One region of the Sinorhizobium sp. M4_45 genome, then DNA from elsewhere that is predicted to be linked to it. Evidence: riboswitches for the same ligand, from Rfam matches in the RefSeq annotation. Region 1 holds a riboswitch; the other holds the start of a gene.

Region 1 (4,184 bases):
CGCCCAGAGCCTCAGCTCATCCGGCGCGTCCCTTTCCGCAAGCCAATCGAGCGCGCCCTGAATATCGGCGGGGCTTTCGACCTTGGGCAGGAGGATAGCATCGGGCCGCGCGGCAAGAGCCGCTGCGAGATCGGCCTCGCCGAAGCCGGAGCCCGCCGCATTGACGCGGATGACCGTTTCGCCCTGCGGCCGGTTGCCGGCAAGATGCCGGACGAGCGCATCGCGCGCCGCAGCCTTGCGGTCCGGCAAGACGGAATCCTCGAGGTCGAAGATCACGGCGTCCGCGGCCAATTCACAAGCCTTGGCGAGCGCGCGCTGATTGTCGGCCGGAACCGAAAGCACCGAGCGGCGCAGCCGCACGGGATGGTGGTCGATCGCTCTCATGCCGTTCCCTGTCATGCCGTTCGTTGTGCCTGCCTTTCAACCTTTGCGCAAGACGAGACGGGCGGACCCTCTTGCAAGCGGCGTGGCCAGCACCCACATGCCGAGCAGAAAGGTGACAATCATGCAAAGCATCCGCTCTGTTCTCTTCACGGCCGCCGCCATCACCATAACGTTGGTGGCCTTCGTGTTCACCGCCTCGCTCGCCCTGGCGCTCGCTGGGATCGCCGCCATTATTGCGGTCGGCAGCGCGATCGCCGCCAAGCTCAACGGACGGCCCGTGCATGCTCGAGCGGGCGCACGCGCCAATCCGGGAAGCACTCAGCGCGAGATGCGGGTGTGGAACGACGGGCGCGGGACGATCATCGATCTTTAGAATCGGATTGCCGGAAGCGGGAGAAGCGGTTTCCGCCCGCATCCCGCTCCATGAAAGCAGATTCTCCTTCATTTCGGCGCAAAACTGATCTAAACGCTTCTCGAACATTTCCGCTGAAATCGAAGGCCAAGTCATGGACAAGTTCGTCAAGCTCACCGGCGTTGCCGCTCCCCTGCCCGTCGTCAACATCGACACGGACATGATCATTCCGAAGGATTACCTGAAGACGATCAAGCGCACCGGTCTCGGCACCGGGCTTTTCGCCGAGGCGCGCTACAACGAGGACGGTACCCCCAACCCGGACTTCGTTCTCAACAAGCCTGCCTATCAGAACGCCAAGATTCTCGTCGCCGGCGACAATTTCGGCTGCGGCTCCTCGCGCGAGCATGCACCTTGGGCGCTCCTCGATTTCGGCATCCGCTGCGTCATCTCGACCTCCTTCGCCGACATCTTCTACAACAACTGTTTCAAGAACGGCATCCTGCCCATCGTCGTCAGCCAGGAAGACCTCGACAAGCTGATGGATGACGCCAGCCGCGGCTCCAATGCCATTCTCACGGTCGATCTCGAAGCGCAGGAGATCACCGGTCCGGACGGCGGCTCGATCAAGTTCGAGGTCGATGCCTTCAAGCGCCATTGCCTGCTGAACGGCCTCGACGATATCGGCCTCACGCTCGAAAAAGGCCGCTCCATCGACAATTACGAGAAGGCGACCGCCGCTTCCCGCCCCTGGGCATGAGCTGTCGGATGACGCGCAAGCTCATCTCGTCCGGTTCGCCCTTCGAAAAGACGGCAGGTTATTCGCGTGCCGTCGCGAAGGGCGACTGGTGCTTCGTCTCCGGCACGACCGGCTACGACTACGCCACCATGACCATGCCGGAAACGGTGGAGGAACAAGCCCGCAACTGCCTGAAGACGATCGAAGGCGCCCTGAAGGAAGCCGGCTTCTCGCTGTCGGACGTCGTTCGCAACCACTACTACGTCACCGATGCCAGCTTTGCCGACCGCGTATTCCCGATCTTCGGCGAGACCTTCGGCGAGATCCGCCCGGCCGCGACGATGATCGTCTGCGACCTCATCCGCCCGGAAATGCTGATCGAGATCGAGGTTACGGCATTTCGGGGATAAGGCCGCCCCGACGCCGGCGAATCCTTTTTCATTGACCGCGCGGCCCTCCTCGCGCTATCTACGATCCGTGGTGATTTGGCCGGCCGGCTTGCAGCCACGTTAAAGAAGTCGCTAAAGGGCCGAGGGAACAATGGATTTCCGAGGACCGGTCGCGATCGTTTCGCCGCCGGTTTTTTTGTATTGATCGAGTGGACGCCCATGCCCATCAAGATACCCGATACGCTGCCCGCCTTCGAAACTCTCGTTCACGAGGGTGTGCGGCTGATGACCGAGACCGAGGCGGTCCGCCAGGACATCCGGCCGCTGCAGATCGGGCTCTTGAACCTGATGCCCAACAAGATCAAGACCGAGATCCAGATGGCGCGGCTGATCGGCGCCACGCCGCTTCAGGTCGAATTGACGCTCGTCCGCGTCAACGGCCACCGGCCGAAGAACACGCCCGAAGAACATCTGCTCGCCTTTTACGAGACCTTCGAGGAGGTGGAGGCCCGTAAGTTCGACGGCTTCATCATCACCGGCGCGCCGATCGAGACGCTCGAATACGAAGAGGTCACCTACTGGAAGGAGCTGCAGCGCATCTTCGATTGGACGACGACCAACGTCCATTCGACGCTGAACGTCTGCTGGGGCGGGATGGCTGCGATCTACCATTTCCACGGTGTTCCGAAATATCCGCTGAAGGAAAAAGCCTTCGGCGTCTACCGCCACCAGAACCTGCAGCCCTCTTCGGTCTATCTGAACGGCTTTTCCGACGATTTCGCCGTGCCCGTTTCGCGCTGGACCGAGGTGCGCCGCGCCGATATCGACCGGGTGCCGGATCTCGAAATCCTGATGGAATCAAAGGAAGTGGGCGTCTGCCTCGTGCACGAGAAGAAAGGCAACCGGCTCTACATGTTCAATCACGTCGAATATGATTCGACGTCCCTGTCGGAGGAATATTTCCGCGACGTCGATGCCGGCGTGCCGATCAAGCTGCCGCACGACTATTTCCCGCACAATGACTCCGCACTTCCGCCGCAGAACCGCTGGCGCAGCCATGCACATCTCTTCTTCGGCAACTGGATCAACGAGATTTACCAGACGACGCCCTACGAGCTGGCGAAGATCGGAACCGAAGCGCGTTGACGTAAAAAGTATGACTTTCCGGTTGCCGCCTCGGCGGAAATGCAGCAGGTTGACGCCGACTCGCGGAAATGGGGAGATGCATGGGAACAGACACGGAAATCTTCGGCCACCTGCCCTCCGGCGAGCCCGTACAGCGCGTGACGCTTCAGGGCGGTGGGCTGACGGCGTCGGTGATCACATGGGGCTCGGTCATCCAGGATCTTCGGCTCGAAGGACATGCAGCCCCGCTCGTGCTCGGCTTCGAGGATTTCGAAAGCTATCCGGCCCATTCCTCCTATTTCGGCGCCACGCCCGGGCGCAACGCCAACCGCATCGGCGGTGGCCGCTTCGTGCTCGAAGGCAAGGCCTATCAACTCGAGCTCAATGAGAAGGGCGCCACGCATCTCCACGGCGGCAGCGACAATATCGCCAAGCGCAACTGGTCGATCCTCAGGCGGGCCGAAGACAGCGTAACGCTCGAGATCACCGATCCGGACGGCCGCGCCGGCTATCCGGGCAATTGCACGATCACCTGCACCTATACGCTGAAACCGGGCGGCACGCTCAACGTCGTCTACGAAACTCAGACCGACGCGCCGACCCTCGCCAATGTCTGTCAGCACAGCTATTTCAACCTCGACGGCGGCGCGGACGCATTCGGCCATGACATCATGATTGCGGCAGACCACTACCTGCCCACCGATGAACGGCAGATTCCGACGGGCGAGATCCGCCCCGTCGCCGGCACCGCCTTCGATCTGCGCGAAATGACCTCGCTGAGAAGGCAGCTGGACGGCGACGGGATCGCTTACGACCACAATTTCTGCCTCTCGCCGGAACGGACGCAGAAACGCTCCGTGGCGCTGGTACGCAGCATCAATTCCGGTGTGTCGCTGGAAGTGCTGACCACGGAGCCCGGCGTGCAGCTCTATACCGGAGAAAAGCTCGACGTACCGGTTCCCGGCCTCGACGGCCGCCGTTACGGCCCCTTCGCCGGCTTCTGCCTGGAAACCCAGATCTGGCCCGATGCGGTGAACCACGAAGGTTTCCCGAAGGCGGTGCTGAGACCCGGCGAAACGCTCCGGCAGGAAACGGATTACGTTTTTACGAAAAGCTGAGGCAGGGCAGGCCGTTAGAGCACTTTCAGTTTCACCGTTTCATCGAACAGTGAAACGCTTCCTGTCGCTCCTATCCG
Region 2 (4,184 bases), on a different contig from region 1:
ACGGAGCCTGGCAAGGCCGCTGAGGTCCGGCTTCGCAATCCGTTCGCGGGCATCGAACAGCCGGGGCAGTTCCTTCGGCTGTGCCAAGGCCAAACCCCGGGCGAGAACGGCCGACAGTACCAATATCCAGAGAATCCGCAGCGCTATGGCGCCTCTATGAATGGAGGAATTGGAGCGGGTGATCGGGATCGAACCGACGACATCAAGCTTGGGAAGCTGGCGTTCTACCACTGAACTACACCCGCGACAGAACCGGAAATTTCCTCAACAGCCGCGATCTGTCAAGCACAATGCTCACTCGGCGCGAAAATGCTTGGAGAGCTTGAGGCCCTGCGCCTGATAATTGGAGCCGAGATCGAGGCCGTAAAGTCCCTCCGGACGTTCCAGCATGTGCTCGTAGACGAGACGGCCGACGATCTGCCCGTGCTCCAGAATGAACGGTACCTCATGGCTGCGGACCTCGAGCACCGCCCGGCTGCCGCTGCCGCCGGCCGACGCATGGCCGAATCCGGGATCGAAAAAGCCGGCATAATGGACGCGGAACTCGCCCACGAGCGGGTCGAAGGGTGTCATTTCGGCGGCATAGCGCGGCGGCACATGGACGGCTTCGCGGGACACGAGGATGTAGAACTCGTCCGGGTCGAGCACGAGATCGTCGCGGCCGCGGCTGTAGAGCGGCTCCCAGAAGTCGAAAACGGCATGCTGGGCTTTCTTGTCGACATCGACCACCGATGTGTGATGCTTGCCGCGGTAGCCGATCAGGCCGTCCGGTCCGGTGCCCTTGAGATCGATGGAAAGGGCAATGCCGCCGCCGGAAACGTTCGGCCGGTCACTGGCGACGAGCACGTCGCTTTCGTGCAGGGCCAGCAGCTCCTGCTCGGAAAGAACCGAGTGGCCTATGCGGAAGCGTATCTGCGAAAGCCGCGAACCGCGCCTGACGACAATCGGAAAGGTTCGCGGGCTGATTTCGAGATAGAGCGGTCCGCTGTAGCCCGCCGGGATCTTGTCGAACTCCTGCGCCCTGTCGGTAATCACGCGTGTGAAGATATCCAGGCGGCCGGTCGAGCTCTTCGGATTGGCGGAGGCCGACATGTCTGCCGGCAGCGACAGGCTTTCCATCAGCGGCACGATGTAGACGCAGCCGGTCTCGAGCACGGCGCCTTCGCTCAGATCGACGACATGCAGCTTGAGCCGGTCGAGCTTGTCGGCGACCAGATGAGAAGGGCCGGGCATGAAGCTCGCCCGGACGCGGAACGCCTTGGATCCAAGGCGAAGATCGAGGCTGGCCGGCTGGATCTGGTCATCATCCAGCGCCTTCTCGCTCTTCAGTCGTCCCGAGGCATACAGCGCAGCAATTGCGCGGTCGGCCAAAATCCCTGTGTCGCGCCCCATTCCGATCCTCATTTACAGTTGCCAGACAAAACCAAACTCCGGGAATTGACGCAAGCGCGGCCACGCAGTATTGGAGCTTTATCCCGTGGTGATTTGGCCGGTCGGCTTGCAGCCACGTTAAACAAGTAGCTAAAAAGGCCGGGTGTCAAACCGGTCGTTTCGCGGCCGGTTTTTTTGTTTTTGAAAGTGACGTTCTCATGAGCAAGAATTGGCGCCCGGCAACCCAACTCGTCCACGGCGGAACGCTCCGCTCCCAGTACGGCGAGACCTCCGAAGCGATCTTTCTGACGCAAGGCTTCGTCTACGACAGCTCCGAAGCGGCGGAGGCCCGGTTCAAGGGCGAGACCGACGGTTTCATCTATGCGCGCTACGGCAGTCCGACCAACGACATGTTCGAGAAGCGCATGTGCATGCTCGAAGGGGCGGAAGACGCGCGCGCCACCGCCTCCGGCATGGCGGCGGTTTCCGCGGCAATCCTGTGCCAGGTGAAGGCGGGCGACCACATCGTCGCGGCCCGGGCGCTCTTCGGCTCCTGCCGCTGGGTCGTGGAAACGCTGGCGCCGAAATACGGCGTCGAGTGCACCCTGGTCGACGGTCGCGATCTCAAGAACTGGGAAGACGCGGTGCGTCCGAACACCAAGGTCTTCTTTCTCGAAAGCCCGACCAACCCGACGCTCGAAGTGATCGACATCGCCGGCGTCGCCAAGCTCGCCGATCAGATCGGCGCCAAGGTGGTGGTCGACAACGTCTTCGCGACGCCGCTGTTCCAGAAACCGCTGGAGCTTGGCGCCCATGTCGTCGTCTATTCCGCGACGAAACACATCGACGGCCAGGGGCGCTGCCTCGGCGGCGTGGTGCTCTCCGACAAGCAGTGGATCGACGAGAACCTGCACGACTATTTCCGTCACACCGGCCCGGCCATGTCGCCCTTCAACGCCTGGACGCTGTTGAAGGGGATCGAGACCCTGCCGCTGCGCGTCAAGCAGCAGACCGAAAGCGCCCGCCGCATCGCCGATTTCCTCGCGGAGCAGCCGCAGGTCGCCCGCGTCATCTATCCGGGCCGCAAGGATCACCCGCAGGCCGACATCATTGCGAAGCAGATGAGCGGCGGCTCGACGCTGGTCGCCTTCGAGCTCAAGGGTGGCAAGGAAGCAGCCTTCGCCCTGCAGAACGCGCTTGAAATCATCCGGATCTCCAACAATCTCGGCGATTCCAAGAGCCTGATCACCCATCCGGCGACGACCACCCACAAAAACCTCACCGACGAAGCCCGCGCCGAACTCGGCATTTCCGCCGGAACGGTGCGCTTCTCGGCCGGGATCGAGGACAGCGAAGACCTCATCGAGGATTTCGCACGGGCGCTGAAGGCCGTAAACGCCTGACCGACACCATGACGAAGCCCGCGTCAGCGGGCTTTGTCGTCAGTCTCGCCGAAACGTCAGTCTTGCGAGAACGATCCGCGACAGCGCGGTATAGAGGCAGACGAGCGCGAAGACGGTTGCGAACAAGGGGAACCACCCGGGCAACAGGCACGACAGCAGAAAAAGGACGATCGTCTCCGTCGCCTCTGCGAGCCCCGTCGTGAAGTAGAGCGACTTCGCACCACGCACCTCGGTCGTCAGGCCGCGCTTCTCGGCCATCACGGCATAGGCGAGGAAGCTCGCGCCGTTGACATAGAAGGCGAAGAGCAGAAATCCGCCGGCGAGACCGTTTGCAGCCGGATCTGCGATGATGAAACCGAGTGGGACGGCCCCGTAAAAGGTGAAATCGAGAACGATGTCGAGAAAGCCGCCGAAATCCGTTTTCCGGCTCGCGCGGGCGACGGCTCCGTCGAGGCCGTCGCAGAGCCGGCTCACAAGGATCAGGGCGGCGGCGGGCAGATAAGCGCCGAGACCGATGAGCAGGGCTGCCGCAAGGCCAAGGCAAAGGCCGAGGATCGTGACGGCATCGGCACTGACCCCGCGGCCGGCCAGTGCGGCGCCGAACCTGTCCAGAATCGGATCGAGCCGCCTGCGAAGCGCGCCGTCAAACATGGCCGTTGCCTCCTGGGAAATTTGATACCACTCGCACAATCTCGCCGTTATTCTTGACGAAACCATATTGCTGTAGAATACGCGTACGGATTTGAAACAGGGTGTTGCACATGTACCGCGCGCTGACACGCGACATCGAAGTGACGGTCGAGCCGTACTACCTGGAAGAACAGTCGGACCCCGACGACAGCCGCTATGTCTGGGGCTATCGCATCATCATAGCGAACCATTCCGGGCGCGCGGTCCGGCTGATGACCCGCTACTGGCACATTACCGACGAGAACGGTCAGGTGGACGAGGTGAGCGGCCCCGGCGTGATCGGCGAGCAGCCGCTGCTCAACCCCGGCGATACCTACGAGTACTCCTCCGGCTGCCCGCTGGATACGCCCTCCGGCGTGATGTTCGGCCATTACAGCATGGAGGCGGAAGGCGGGGAGACTTTCGACGTCGCCATTCCCGCCTTCTCGCTCGATTCACCGGGCCTCGTCCGCACGCTTAATTGATCCAGCGCGCAATTCAGCGCGGCTGCCCTATTGCGGGCGGACTTCGCTCGCCTCGAAGCGGTAGGTCGTCGAGCAGAACTCGCAGGTCACCTTGATCAGGCCGTCCTCGACGCTGGCTTCGATATCCTCGTTGCCGAGCCCCACCAGAACGTCCTTGATCTTCTCGCGCGAGCAGCTGCAGCGATCGTAGACCGCCTGCGGCTCATAGACGCGCACGCCGCGCTCATGGAACAGACGGTACAGCAATCGCTCGGTA

The links. Region 1 has a riboswitch for S-adenosylmethionine ahead of metA (homoserine O-acetyltransferase MetA). Riboswitches for the same ligand answer to the same signal wherever they lie in the genome.
Region 2: linked by a shared signal. The riboswitch ahead of CN933_RS05855 (O-succinylhomoserine sulfhydrylase) and the one ahead of metA (homoserine O-acetyltransferase MetA) in region 1 are both predicted to bind S-adenosylmethionine.

What each region holds. Positions count from the first base shown of each region.
Region 1 is NZ_NWVE01000005.1:154,927-159,110, forward strand. Features, by position in the region: gene CN933_RS15930 (HpcH/HpaI aldolase/citrate lyase family protein) at 1-384, opposite strand, end outside; gene CN933_RS15935 (hypothetical protein) at 506-757, shown strand; gene leuD (3-isopropylmalate dehydratase small subunit) at 891-1,496, shown strand; gene CN933_RS15945 (RidA family protein) at 1,505-1,885, shown strand; SAM riboswitch at 1,943-2,020, shown strand; gene metA (homoserine O-acetyltransferase MetA) at 2,084-3,010, shown strand; gene CN933_RS15955 (aldose epimerase family protein) at 3,091-4,107, shown strand.
Region 2 is NZ_NWVE01000002.1:48,522-52,705, reverse strand. Features, by position in the region: gene CN933_RS05870 (transporter substrate-binding domain-containing protein) at 1-93, opposite strand, end outside; tRNA gene CN933_RS05865 (tRNA-Gly) at 171-245, opposite strand; gene CN933_RS05860 (2'-deoxycytidine 5'-triphosphate deaminase) at 295-1,392, opposite strand; SAM riboswitch at 1,468-1,546, shown strand; gene CN933_RS05855 (O-succinylhomoserine sulfhydrylase) at 1,590-2,774, shown strand; gene CN933_RS05850 (CDP-alcohol phosphatidyltransferase family protein) at 2,814-3,425, opposite strand; gene apaG (Co2+/Mg2+ efflux facilitator ApaG/CorD) at 3,536-3,928, shown strand; gene CN933_RS05840 (Hsp33 family molecular chaperone) at 3,956-4,184, opposite strand, start outside.